One region of the Embleya sp. NPDC001921 genome, then DNA from elsewhere that is predicted to be linked to it. Evidence: riboswitches for the same ligand, from Rfam matches in the RefSeq annotation. Region 1 holds a riboswitch; each other region holds the start of a gene.
What was found. A riboswitch is a leader RNA that binds a small molecule or an ion and turns the genes downstream of it on or off. The one in region 1 is predicted to bind cyclic di-AMP.
Positions count from the first base shown of each region.

Region 2: another riboswitch for cyclic di-AMP. It lies ahead of ACWCPW_RS09315 (NlpC/P60 family protein); the one in region 1 lies ahead of ACWCPW_RS13225 (NlpC/P60 family protein).
Region 3: another riboswitch for cyclic di-AMP. It lies ahead of ACWCPW_RS15465 (transglycosylase family protein); the one in region 1 lies ahead of ACWCPW_RS13225 (NlpC/P60 family protein).
Region 4: another riboswitch for cyclic di-AMP. It lies ahead of ACWCPW_RS16470 (NlpC/P60 family protein); the one in region 1 lies ahead of ACWCPW_RS13225 (NlpC/P60 family protein).

Region 1 is NZ_JBSFEO010000009.1:105,254-108,334, reverse strand. It holds gene ACWCPW_RS13235 (PIG-L deacetylase family protein) at 1-191, shown strand, start outside; gene ACWCPW_RS13230 (hypothetical protein) at 242-598, opposite strand; cyclic di-AMP (ydaO/yuaA leader) riboswitch at 944-1,081, shown strand; gene ACWCPW_RS13225 (NlpC/P60 family protein) at 1,091-2,176, shown strand; gene ACWCPW_RS13220 (LuxR C-terminal-related transcriptional regulator) at 2,271-2,948, opposite strand; gene ACWCPW_RS13215 (ATP-binding protein) at 2,945-3,081, opposite strand, start outside.
Region 2 is NZ_JBSFEO010000006.1:155,628-158,708, forward strand. It holds gene ACWCPW_RS09310 (DNA-binding response regulator) at 1-663, shown strand, start outside; cyclic di-AMP (ydaO/yuaA leader) riboswitch at 1,152-1,289, shown strand; gene ACWCPW_RS09315 (NlpC/P60 family protein) at 1,299-2,390, shown strand; gene ACWCPW_RS09320 (hypothetical protein) at 2,575-3,081, shown strand, end outside.
Region 3 is NZ_JBSFEO010000011.1:61,081-64,161, forward strand. It holds gene ACWCPW_RS15460 (glycerophosphodiester phosphodiesterase family protein) at 1-82, shown strand, start outside; gene ACWCPW_RS15465 (transglycosylase family protein) at 236-1,474, opposite strand; cyclic di-AMP (ydaO/yuaA leader) riboswitch at 1,507-1,702, opposite strand; gene ACWCPW_RS15470 (hypothetical protein) at 2,049-2,687, opposite strand; gene ACWCPW_RS15475 (hypothetical protein) at 2,784-3,081, shown strand, end outside.
Region 4 is NZ_JBSFEO010000012.1:45,574-48,654, forward strand. It holds gene ACWCPW_RS16465 (NADP-dependent oxidoreductase) at 1-423, shown strand, start outside; gene ACWCPW_RS16470 (NlpC/P60 family protein) at 659-1,621, opposite strand; cyclic di-AMP (ydaO/yuaA leader) riboswitch at 1,628-1,784, opposite strand; gene ACWCPW_RS16475 (TMEM165/GDT1 family protein) at 2,257-2,841, opposite strand.

The DNA of each region.
Region 1 (3,081 bases):
CGGACCACGCGGTCGAGGTGAGCGCGGTGTTCGAGCGCAAGATGGCGGCGTTGTTGTCGCACGCGAGTCAGACGAGTCACCTGTCCGGGCTGCGTGAGGAGGTCACCCGCATGCTCGGTCGCAATGCCCTGCGATTCGGGCTGGGCGCGGGGCGGATGGCCGAGGTGTTCCGGGTGGTGGACACCCGCTAGGGCGCGTCGGCGACCCGCCCGGGAGGTGGGCCGGCGGGTTCGGCGCCGGCTCAGGTCCACATCACGGCGATGGCGATGTTCGCCACGGTCAGCAGGCCGATCGCGCCGAGGACCTTGGGGGAGACCCGGTCCGCGGCGCGGTTGCCCCAGACCAGCAGCAGGATCGCCAGCAGGATCACCAGCTTGGTGCCGATCTTGGCGTTGTCCACGTCCCGGTCCAGGCCCGCCTGGACCACCCCGACCAGCGCCAGGCCGGTGACGAGCATGGTCAGCGCACCGTGCGTCATCGCGGGCACGATCCGCACGTCGCCGGCGCGCAGCCCGGACATCTGGGTGAGAACGCCGCCGAGCAGGGACGCGATGCCCACGATGTGCAAGACCAGCAGGATCTGGCGCAGAACATCCACGTCGTACAACTCCTCGTCGGCTCCTCGCGCGGCGCCCGGGACGCCGCCGTCGTTGCGGGTCGCAGCTTAGCCGGCACCCGATAAGGGACCTTCCGGCTGGTCATACGCCGGCAATGCTCGCCAAAACGGCCCAAGATCGACTTTCGGGAATCCGGGCGCTTTTCCCGTGATACGGGGAGAAGGAAACGGCGACATTGGTAAAGTTTTGGTAATGCAGAGGCCAATGGTGATGACCTTGACACGCCTGTGGCTAGTGTTCTGCGACAGGCGATCGGCTCGACGTCGGCCACCCGGTCGACACGATCGCCTCCGCCGAATTCGGGGACGCGTTTCGGTGACGGTGGGTGACCATCGTCGTCGCGACGAGAAGCCGGAACCGGGGACCCTCGCAGTCCCTGGGGTGAATCGGTGCTCCGGCACCGTAGGGCGCCTTCTTCCGCCCGAACCCGTCAGCTAACCCGGTAGGCGGCCGAGGAAGGAGACCCGCCACCAGTGGCGTCCCAACGTCGACCCGGGCAGCACCGCAAGCCCAAGCCGCGCACCGCCGTGCGTACCGCAGCGACCGTCGTCACGGCCGCCGCGACGATGACCGGCGTGATGACCTTCGCCGGCACCGCGAGCGCGGATCCCGCGCAGTCGTTCCAGCAGACCAAGGAACGCGTCAACCAGTTGCACAGCGACGTGGTCAAGGCCACCGACGCCGCCAACGGCGTCGAGGAGCAGATCACCAAGCAGCAGGGCACCGCGAACCAGACGCAGGCCCGGATCACCGAGGAACAGACCGCGCTGAACGCCCTGCGCGACCAGATCGGTGTCCTGGCGGCGAACCAGTACCGCAGCGGCGGCCTGCCGCCGTCGCTCTCGCTCGCGCTCAGCGGCGACCCCGAGGGTTACCTGCAGAAGTCGCAGATGATGTCCCAGCTCGACGGCCAGCAGGCCGCGAAGCTGAAGCAGATCGCGGCGCAGGCCCGAGTTCTCCAGCAGGACCGCACCGAGGCCTCCTCGCAGCTCGCGGAACTGGAGAAGCTGCGCACCGAGCTGAACAAGAACAAGGCCGACATCCAGGCCAAGCTCTCCGAGGCCCAGCGGCTGCTGAACACGCTCACCGAGCAGCAGAAGAAGGAAGTCCTCGACTCGGACGAGCACGCGAACGACACCTCGCGTACGCCGGACCGCAGTTCGCGGGACAAGCCGGACACACCGCCGCCGGCGACCAACATCCCGGCCTCCGGTCGGGCCCAGGCCGCGATCAGCTTCGCGTTGGCGCAGATCGGCAAGCCGTACGTCTCCGGCGCCGAGGGCCCCGGCTCGTACGACTGCTCGGGCCTGACCCAGGCGTCCTGGAAGGCGGCGAACGTCTCGCTCAGCCGCACCACCTGGACCCAGATCAACGACGGTCCCAAGATCGCCAAGAGCGCCCTCCAGCCGGGCGACCTGGTGTTCTTCTACTCGGACAACCGGCACGTGGGCATGTACATCGGCAACGGCCAGATCGTGCACGCCCCGCGCCCGGGCAAGACCGTGACCAAGGCGCCGCTGGACTCGATGCCGTTCCTCGCGGCCATTCGACCCGGCTAGGCCCACCGGACACCGGCGACACCTCGACGGCGCCCGTCCTCGGATTCGTTCCGAGGACGGGCGCCGTCGTGTGTGCCGGGTGCCGCGGTCCGGGTCAGACCAGCCGACGGTCGGTCGCCCAGCGGGTCAGTTCGTGCCGGTTGGAAAGCTGCAACTTGCGCAGTACGGCGGACACATGGGTCTCCACCGTCTTGACCGAGATGACCAGCCGCCGGGCGATCTCCTTGTACGCGTAGCCGCGCGCGATCAGCCGCAGCACCTCGCGCTCGCGCTGGGTGAGCCGGTCCAGGTCCTCGTCGATCGGCGGCACGTCGGTGGCCGCGAACGCGTCCAGCACGAAGCCCGCCAGACGCGGCGAGAACACCGCGTCGCCCTCGCCGACCCGGCCGATCGCGCGGATCAACTCGTCGCCGGTGATCGACTTGGTCACATACCCCCGGGCGCCGCCGCGGATCACCCCGATCACGTCCTCGGCCGCGTCCGAGACGGAAAGCGCCAAAAAGCGCACGGCCGGGATCAACGACGCGCACCGGCGCAGCACCTCGACCCCGCCGCCGCCGGGCAGGTGCACGTCGAGCAGGACCACCTCGGGACGGGTCTCGGTGACCACGGCCACCGCGCTCGCGACGTCGTCGGCCTCGCCGACCACCTCGACCGCCTCGCCGATCTCGGCGCGCACGCCGGTCCGGAACATCCGGTGGTCGTCGACCAGGACCACCCGGGTACGGGGCGCGTCCTCGGGGTGCTCGGTGCTCGTCTCGGTGGCGTTCACGTGTTCGTCCTTCCCACAGCGGCCCGGCCGGCCTCGGCTCGGCGCATCTCCAGCTCGACCTCGGTGCCCTCGCCGGGTTCGCTGCGGATGTTCGCGGCGCCCCCGTTGCGGCGCATGCGCCCGAGAACGGACT
Region 2 (3,081 bases), on a different contig from region 1:
CGGAACGAAGAGGTGTTCTCGGTACGCGGAGACGCGGAGCTGACCGCGCGCGCAGGTCATCTCTTCGAGTCCGCGCGGACCGAATTCCTGTGCGCAGCCCGGGACCTCGGGACCTGGTCGCACCCGGGAGCCAGGGCCGCGATCCGTGATCGCATGCGCGCCGCGGATCCTGCCGGGTTCACCCCGCGGAAGCTGCTCAGCCCGGTGGCACTCGCCGACGAGGAGGCCCGCGCGCACCTGCGGATGGTACGGAGCAAGGGCGCTCTCGTTCGGATCAGCCGTTCGCCGCTGCCGCACGAGACCATCCTCATCGACCGGCGAGTGATGATTCTCGCCGGCCTGGAGACCCCCACCGGCCGCGAGTACACGGTGACGACCTCGCAGATCCTGGTCGACGGAGTCCACTCGCTGTTCCGGGCGATCTGGGACACGGCCGTCGATCTCGAAACCTACCTGCACAGCGACGTCCCGCACCTCGACGCCGACGGCCGCCGAATCCTCGAAGCCCTCGGCTCGGGCCTCACCGACGCATCGGCGGCAAAACGCCTCGGCGTCTCGCTGCGCACCTACCGGCGGCGCGTGGCCGAACTGATGGCCGAACTCGAGGCCGGCTCCCGCTTCCAGGCCGGACTGCGAGCCGGCGAGCTGGGGCTGTCCCACTGAATCCCGGGTGGCCGCGGCCGTTTGGCGATCGGAGCGGGCCGGCGTAGCGGCGGCGGATGCGTCGAGGGTCCGTGCAGGGTGCACGGAAGGCGCAGGGCCGGGTGGCGGGGCGTCGGGTGCCGATGGGCCGTGGACTTCGCCGTCGTGCCCCTGGTGGTTCGACTGCCGCACTCGCGACACCGCAGCGGCTCACCGCCGGCCTGCATACGTTCAGTGACATACAGACAGTTGGGTCACTCGTCGTTTCCAGCGACCAATTACACCAAAGCGACCCAGGGTCGACTTTAGGGAATTCAAGACTTTTTCCGCTGAAATAAGGAAAAGGAAACGGTCGGTATGGTAAAGGTTTGGCAATGCGGAGATCACTGGTGAGGACCGTGACACTCCTGTGACTAATGTTCTATGAAAGGCGATCGGTTCCACGTCGACCAACCCGTTCGGCACGATCGCCTCCGCCGAATTCGGGGACGCGTTTCGGTGACGGTGGGTGACCATCGTCGTCGCGACGAGGAACCGGAACCGGGGACCCTCGCAGTCCCTGGGGTGAATCGGTGCTCCGGCACCGTAGGGCGCCTTCTTCCGCCCGAACCCGTCAGCCAACCCGGTAGGCGGCCGAGGAAGGAGACCCGCCACCCATGGCGTCACAACATCGTTCCGGGCAGCACCGCAAGCCCAAACCGCGCACCGCCGTGCGTACCGCGGCCACCGTCGTCACGGCCGCCGCGACGATGACCGGCGTGATGACCTTCGCCGGCACCGCGAGCGCGGATCCCGCGCAGTCGTTCCAGCAGACCAAGGAACGCGTCAACCAGTTGCACAGCGACGTGATCAAGGCCACCGACGCCGCCAACGGCGTCGACGAGCAGATCACCAGGCAGCAGGCCGCCACGAACCAGACCCAGACCCGGATCGCCGAGGAACAGGCAGCACTGAACGCCCTGCGCGACCAGATCGGCGTCCTGGCGGCCAACCAGTACCGCAGCGGCGGCCTGCCGCCGTCGCTCTCGCTCGCGCTCAGCGGCGACCCCGAAGGCTTCCTGCAGAAGTCACAGATGATGTCCCAGCTCGACGGCCAACAGGCCGCCAAGCTGAAGCAGATCGCGGCGCAGGCCCGAGCTCTCCAGCAGGACCGCACCGAGGCCTCCTCGCAGCTCGCGGAACTGGAGAAGCTGCGCACCGAGCTGAACAAGAACAAGACCGAGATCCAGACCAAGCTCTCCGAGGCCCAGCGGCTGCTGAACACGCTCACCGAGCAGCAGAAGAAGGAAGTCCTCGACTCGAACGAGCACAAGAACGACGCCGCCGCACGCGGCGAGACCGATCGCAGTTCGCGGGACAAGCCGGACACACCGCCGCCGGCGAGCAACGTCCCCGTCTCCGGCCGGGCCGCAGCCGCGGTCGCGTTCGCGAAGGCCCAGATCGGCAAGCCGTACTCGCCTCGGGCCGTGGGTCCCGGCTCCTACGACTGCTCCGGGCTGACCCAGGCTTCCTGGAAGGCCGCCAACGTCTCGCTCAGCCGCACCACGTGGACCCAGGTCAACGACGGCCCGCGGATCTCCAAGGACGCACTGCAGCCGGGTGACCTGGTGTTCTACTACTCGGACAACTCGCACGTGGGCATCTACATCGGCGGCGGCCAGATCGTGCACGCCCCGCGCCCGGGCAAGAACGTGACCATAGCGCCGGTCTTCTCGATGGAGTTCTACGCGGCCGTTCGACCCGGTTAGACCCATCGGCCGCGCGCCGAGCCCTCCACGACGTCCTCCCCCGGACGCACTCCGACAGGCCCACCCGGCGAGCGTCGGCCGAACGCGCACGCGCGTCAGGACAGCCGCGAGGTCCGTATCGACCCGCGGCTGTCCGGCCTGCGGATGCGGGGAACCAGGCACCGAGCGCCGACGTCCCATCACCATGGCCGAGTCGAATGCACGACCACCCGCCACCCGGACGATCATCGTCGTCACCGCCGCACTGATCGCCGCCGCCTGCGTCGGGATCGCCCTGTGGCTCCTGCTCGCGGGAGACGACGACGACAACCCCACCGCGGGAGAGCCGATCCGAACGGCGTCCGATACTCCGGTCACCGCATCGGTCACCACTCCCGTCCCCGCGCCCTCCGCCGGCTCCACCGGAACTCCGGTCACCCCGAGCACTACGCCACCGGGCACCACACCACCAGGCACCCGACCGCCCGCCACGCCCTCCACCGGCCGCCTCGACACGCGAACCATCTCCTTCACCGACGCCCGCGGCCTCCCCAAGGTGTTCGCCATCGCCGAATCGGCGACACAGGATGCGGACGTCCTGGCGGGCCTATTCGCCGGAGCCCCGGCCAAGCGGCCCTCCGAACCCGCCCCCGCAACCGACTTCGCCCGCAACGTCGTGATCTCCGTGACCATCGAGGCGGGTTGCCTCGAC
Region 3 (3,081 bases), on a different contig from region 1:
CACCGACTACCCGGACCGGCTGCGGGAGTTGATGGCCGCACGTGGGCTGCCGCTGCCCAAGCGCTACCCGGCGCGCGGCTGATCGGCGCGCTCCGCCGGGGACTTCGGCGTCCGCAGGGGTGGGGACGCCGAAAAGGGCCGGGCCCGTCGACACTTGGTCGACGGGCCCGGCCCTGGTACGGCTACCGCGTTGTTGTGGCTATCGCGGTGTGGTTACCGCCTGATGACGCTCGGCTCAGAGGTTGACGCCGTGCGCGCGCAGGTAGGTGACCGGGTTGATGCCGCTGCCGTAGTTCGGCGTGGTGCGGATCTCGAAGTGCAGGTGCGGGCCGGTCACGTTGCCGGTCGCGCCGGAGAGGCCGATCTGCTGACCGGTGCTCACCGTGGCGCCGACGCGCACGCCGATGCTGGACAGGTGGGCGTACTGCGAGTACTTGCCGTCCGCGTGCTTGATCACGATCTCGTTGCCGTAGGCGCCGCCGTTGCCGGCCTTGACCACGGTGCCCGAGGTGATCGCCTTCACCGAGGTGCCGGTGGCGGCCACGAAGTCCTGGCCGGTGTGGCTGCCGCTGGACCACAGCTTGCCGCCGGTGCCGAACGCGGTGCCCAGGCCGCCCTTCACGGGAGCGACGTAACCGGACGCGTTGGCCGTGGTGGACTCGGCCTTGACCGAGGACTCCTTGGCCGCGACCGGGGCCTTCTCCTTGACCTCGGTCTTCGGCGCGACCTTCACGGACGCCGTGGCCTTGGTCTCGGTCTTCGGCGCCGCCGGAGCGGTCTCGGTCTTGGTGCTGCCGGACTCGGTCGAGGCCGAGGCCTTGCCGGAGAGCGAGAGCTTCTGACCGATCTGGATGACGTTCGGGTTGCCACCGATCACCGAGCGGTTGTCGGCGTACAGCTTGTACCAGCCGCCCTCGACATCCTTGGCGGCGGCGATCTTGGAGAGCGTGTCGCCCTTGACCACGGAGTACGAGGTGGTGGTCGACGCGGACTTCGTCTCGGCCGCCGGGACGACCTCGATCTTCGGGGCCGCAGTGGTCTCCGAAGCGGACTCGGCCGGCTCGGCGGCCTTCGGGGTGACCTTCACCGTGGACTTGGTGCCGGGCGAGACGGCCGGAGCGGCGCTGCCCTTGGTCAGGCCCGCCGGGCCGGAGGTGTTCGGCCAGGCGCCGGGACCCTGTACGGCGAGAACCTTCTCGGCGATGGCGATCTGCTGGTCCTTGGTGGCCAGGTCGGCACGCGGGGCGTACTGCTGACCGCCGAACTCGTTCCAGGTGCTGATGGTGAACTGCAGACCACCGTAGAAACCGTTGCCGGTGTTGATGTGCCAGTTGCCCGAGCTCTCGAGCATGGCGACCTTGTCCCAGGTGGAGACGGAGGCGGCGTTGGCGGTGGCGAGACCGGTGACCAGCGGGGCGGCGACGATCGCGCCGGCCATGCCGAGGGTCAGCGCGAGACGCGTCTTCTTGGGCATGCGGGCAGGGGTGATGAACGACTGCACGAAGATTTTTCCTTCTCCCACGCCTACGAAGTGAGCTGTCGGATTCGGGCTGGAGAGTCTCGCCCGGCCGTGTTCGGCCCTCCTGAGGAAGGGACGGGCACGGCTTCACCCCAAGCCGTCGTGATGGGCGTCCGTGTCACGGACGCCCGGGACGGCATTCCACTTGGTTCCCCCGCTCCTGCCTTTCGGGTTTCGTACCGTGGCCTCGCTCCGGCGGCAGGATTCGGCGAACCGGGAGACCATTTCGCCGAGCACCGGACCGGTGTGGCGAAGCACCAAACTACGCACACCCCCGACTCGGATCCAAACATCACGTTTCGCCGAAACCGACGAATCAGGTCGGAAGGGGGGAATAACGGGACCTAAAGTCCCGAGAAGCGTACGCATTGTGCCCGATTCGATGACGCAGCGTGGATATCCCGATTACTCCAGGCAGCAATCGCGGAAAGACGGTTCACGGTGCGTACGAACTGCTGACCATCGGTACCCGACATGTGACGTGCGCCATAGAAGCACTCGAAGATGGTCCGATATGTACCGATATCTGTCAGCCCAAAACCACAGATGCCCCGGTGGCGGCGCCCAAGAGCGCACCGGCCACGGCTTGCGCGACGGTGTGGTGACGCAGTGCCACACGCGACCAGCACACGACACCGACCGCGAGAAAACCGGTCGACCACCACGGTCCGCCCGCGACGGCGAGCAGCGCGACGATGCCGGACGCGACCGCGCAGTCGACGCTGATCTTCCACGCCGCGTTCACCACCAGCAGCACCACCGTCATGCCCCACAGCGCGAACATCGCGAACACCAGCCGGGACGGCGCGCCGGCGCCGAGCATGACCGCCGCGCCGACGCCGATCGAGGCCAGGATCACCGCGAAGACGCGCGGACGCTGCCGGCGGTCCACCACGTGACGGTCGCCCCAGGTACCGCGGCGACGCTCCCACTCGATGTACCCGGCCGGGACGATGCCCGCGCACAGTGCCGCGAACAGCCCCCACCCGGCGCCGGTCCACGACTGGGCGACGAGCGCGCCGAAGCCGGACAGCCCGGCCAGGATGGTGTTGCGCGGCTGGAGGACGTCGGTGACCACCTGGGCGGCGCCCCGGACGCGGCCCGGATCGGGAGCGTCGGCCCGCGCCGCGACCTGGGCCGACGGGCTGCGCACGACAGCGTTGTCCATCCGCGTACGGTAGCGATCGGCTCGGGGCCGCCCGCTCGCGGGCCGGTGCGGAATCCGGCCCCGGGTCGCCGGTGCGCTCCTCCTTGGGATGCGGCCATGACGAAGGCGCACGTGGTCGCGGTGTCGGCGTTCGAGGGGATGGCCCCGTTCGAGCCGGGCGTGGTGGTGGAGGTCTTCGGCCTGGCCCGCCCGGAGCTGGGTGATCTGCCCCGGTACGAGCTGCGCGTGTGCGCCGAGCAGCCGCACCGGGATCTGCGCGCGGTGGGCGGCTTCTCGCTGCGCGCCGAGTACGGACCGGACACCCTCGCCGCCGCCGACACGGTGATCGTCCCGGGCGTGGCCGGGGCCGGCGCGACGGTGTCGCCGGCCCTGGGGACGCGCTGCGCCGGGCCCA
Region 4 (3,081 bases), on a different contig from region 1:
GGCGCGTACGTGATCGGCACCGCGAGCGCGGCCAAGCACGACTTCGTCCGCGGGCTGGGCGCCGACGAGATGATCGACTACACGACGACCGACTTCGCCGACGTCGTGCGGGACGTGGACGTCGTGCTGGACGGCGTCGGCGGCGAATACGGTCCCCGCTCGCTGCGGACGCTGCGCCGGGGCGGCGTGCTCGTCGCGATCGTGAACAACGTCCGGGACCTGGACGTCGAGCGGTACGGGGTCCGGGCCGAGGAGATGCTCGTCGAGGCCGACCACGCGGCCATGCGGCAGATCGCGGACCTGGTCGAGGCGGGGCGACTGCGCGCCGCGATCGACTCGGTGTTCCCGCTGGCGGACGCGGCCAAGGCGCACGAGCGCGGGGAGACCGGCCGGGTCACGGGCAAGATCGTCCTGACGGTCTGACGCCCGCCTGCCGGTTCTCCCGTCGGTCCGGCCGCCCGTCGATTCGCCCGCCCGCTTGTCGGTCCGGCCGCCCGTCGGTGCCGGCGAGGCACCGGCGCGTCCGCCGGAACGCACGGCGGCGCCGCGCGCTCCGACCGTCGTCGGAGGGCACGGCGCCGAAAGCGCGTCCCACTATGCGGTTGTGTCACCTTCGCCGGAGCACGGGTGCGCCGGCCGCGGCGGTGTGCCGGTTCGATCAGGCCGGGCGGGTGGCGCCGGCGATCGGCATGGTGTTGATCGAGGCGATCTCGACCGTCTTGCGCGGGTTGGGCGCGTGCACCATCTTGCCGTCGCCGATGTAGATGCCGACGTGGCTGATGCCCGAGTAGAAGAACACCAGGTCGCCGGGCTGCAGGTTGGCGACCGACACGCGCGTGTCGGCGGCGAACTGGTCGTTGGTCACCCGCGGCAGCGAGATGCCCGCGGACTTGTACGCGGCCTGGACCAGACCCGAGCAGTCGTACGCGTTCGGGCCGGTGGCGCCGTACACGTACGGCTTGCCGATCTGCGCCTTGGCGAAGGCCACGGCCTGGGCGGCCTTGCTGCTCGACGCGGTCGAGGAGCCGCCGGCCGGCGCCTGGTTGCCCTTCGAGCCGCCGGTGGCGGGCTTGGCGGCGGGCTTGACCGACACGTCGGCCGAGGGCTTGCTCGCCGGCTTGGGGGTGGTCTTGCCGGGCGTGACGGAGGTCTTGGGCTGGACCTGGATGCTCGGCTTGGCGGGCGCGGCGGCCTTGGGCGCCTCGGGCGCCGAGCCGTCCAGCCGCAGGGCCTGGCCGATCTCGATCAGGTCCGGGCCGGAGAGCAGCACGTCGCGGTTGAGCTCGTACAGGCTCTGCCAGCCGCCGTCGACCTGGTTGGTCTGGGCGAGCCGGAACAGCGTGTCGCCGGCCTGGACCACGTAGCGCGCCTTGTCGGCGGCCGTGGCGGCCTCCGGCGCGGCGGGCGCGTCCTGGACCGGGGCCGCGTCGACCGCGGCGGTGGGGACCGCCGACAGCACGGCGGAGGGGGACTGCTCGGAGGTGGAGGGGGCCTGCGCCTGGGCGGTACCGGCGGTGGCGACCGGGATCACGACACCCATGCCGGCGATGCCCACCGCCGCGACGAAGCGGCGGACGTTGGTGGGTCGAGCTGCGCGATGGCGAGCGTTTGTGGACAGCATGAAATGGGGTCCTCTCCTGTCGCCTACGAGGTGAGCTGTCGGATTCGGACTGGAGCAGCCCGGTCGCGTTATGCGACTTCACCCCTAGCCGTCACCGGAACGATCCCGGCCACGGCGATTCACCTGGTTCCCCCGCTCCCGTCGGATTCTTCGATGTAGACCTCCCGCTGCCGGCGACGGGATTCGGCGTACCGGCGACAGGGTTCACCCGAAAGGTGAATCGGCGAGAAAGGTAGGCAATGCGGATGGGAGATCACAACCGAAACGCCGACTCCGCCCTGCGGGTAAAGGCGGAATAAATGCGACATCTCTCCCGGCTTCGGCTCCGGTGCACCGGTGATGACGAGGGGATATCTCGGAGAGTGGTGTGATCGTGCGGTAACGGAAAATAGTCGAGACTCGTCGCGAAGTGCGGGAAATGAATTGCGGCTCGAAGTCGGCTATATAATTTATGTCCGTTTTATCCATGCGGCCTACATCACATTTCGGGCAACCGGTCGACTGGTCATGCCGGACATGCCGTTGATCCACCGATCTGCGCCCGCGCCGGCGCCCCTGCCCCGCCGCGCCGGTCGGCCCCGGGTGACCGGCGGCGCGGGCGCCATCCGCGGGGACGAGGCATCGCCGGGGGTGGGTCAGCCGGTGAACACCTCCACCAGCGACCAGATCGCCAGCCCGAGCATGCACAGGCCGCCGATCCGCTGCACCGTTTGCAGCGGGAGGCGCTTGGCGATGAACCGCCCGGCGAGCAGGGCCAACGCGGACACCGACATCAGGGCCGCGGCCGAGCCGATCGCGGTGGACCAAGTGCCGTTCGTGGCGGCCAGGTTGGCCGTGGTGATCTGGGTGAGGTCGCCCCATTCGCCGATGAACACGGCCATGAAGGCGGTCGAGAAGACCGGCCGGAAGCCGGTCACGCTCTTGCCCGCGGTGTTCTCGTCGTCCTCGCCGGCACCGCCGCGCAACAACATGAACGCCCCGAAGCCGAACAGGGCGGCGGAGACGAGCTTGACGATCCAGCCCGGGAGCAGTCCGAGCAGGCCGCCCGCGCCGACGGCGAGGGCCACGTGCACGACGAACGCGGTCGAGGTGCCGAACCACACGTAGAGCGGACGCATGCGGGTGCCCATGGCAAGCGACGCGAACATCGTCTTGTCCGGGAGTTCGGCGAGGAAGATCAGCCCGAAGGCGGTCAGGATCGCCAGAAGGTCGAGGTGCATTCCGGGTGGCTTTCTGCGAGAGCCGGGCCCCGGGTCTTCACGAAGCGCCGCACGGCAACCGGAGGACCACTCGGCCCGGCACGACGGGGTGCACCCACGAGAAGACGAGGATGCGTCGATGCCTGGCCGAAGGTCTCGCCCACCCGTGTCGACCACGGGCCCGGCCACCGGGAGTCCGAGGACTCCAGCATGTCGACGACCGGTTCACGGGGCTACTCCCCTTCGCGGTCACGACCCTAC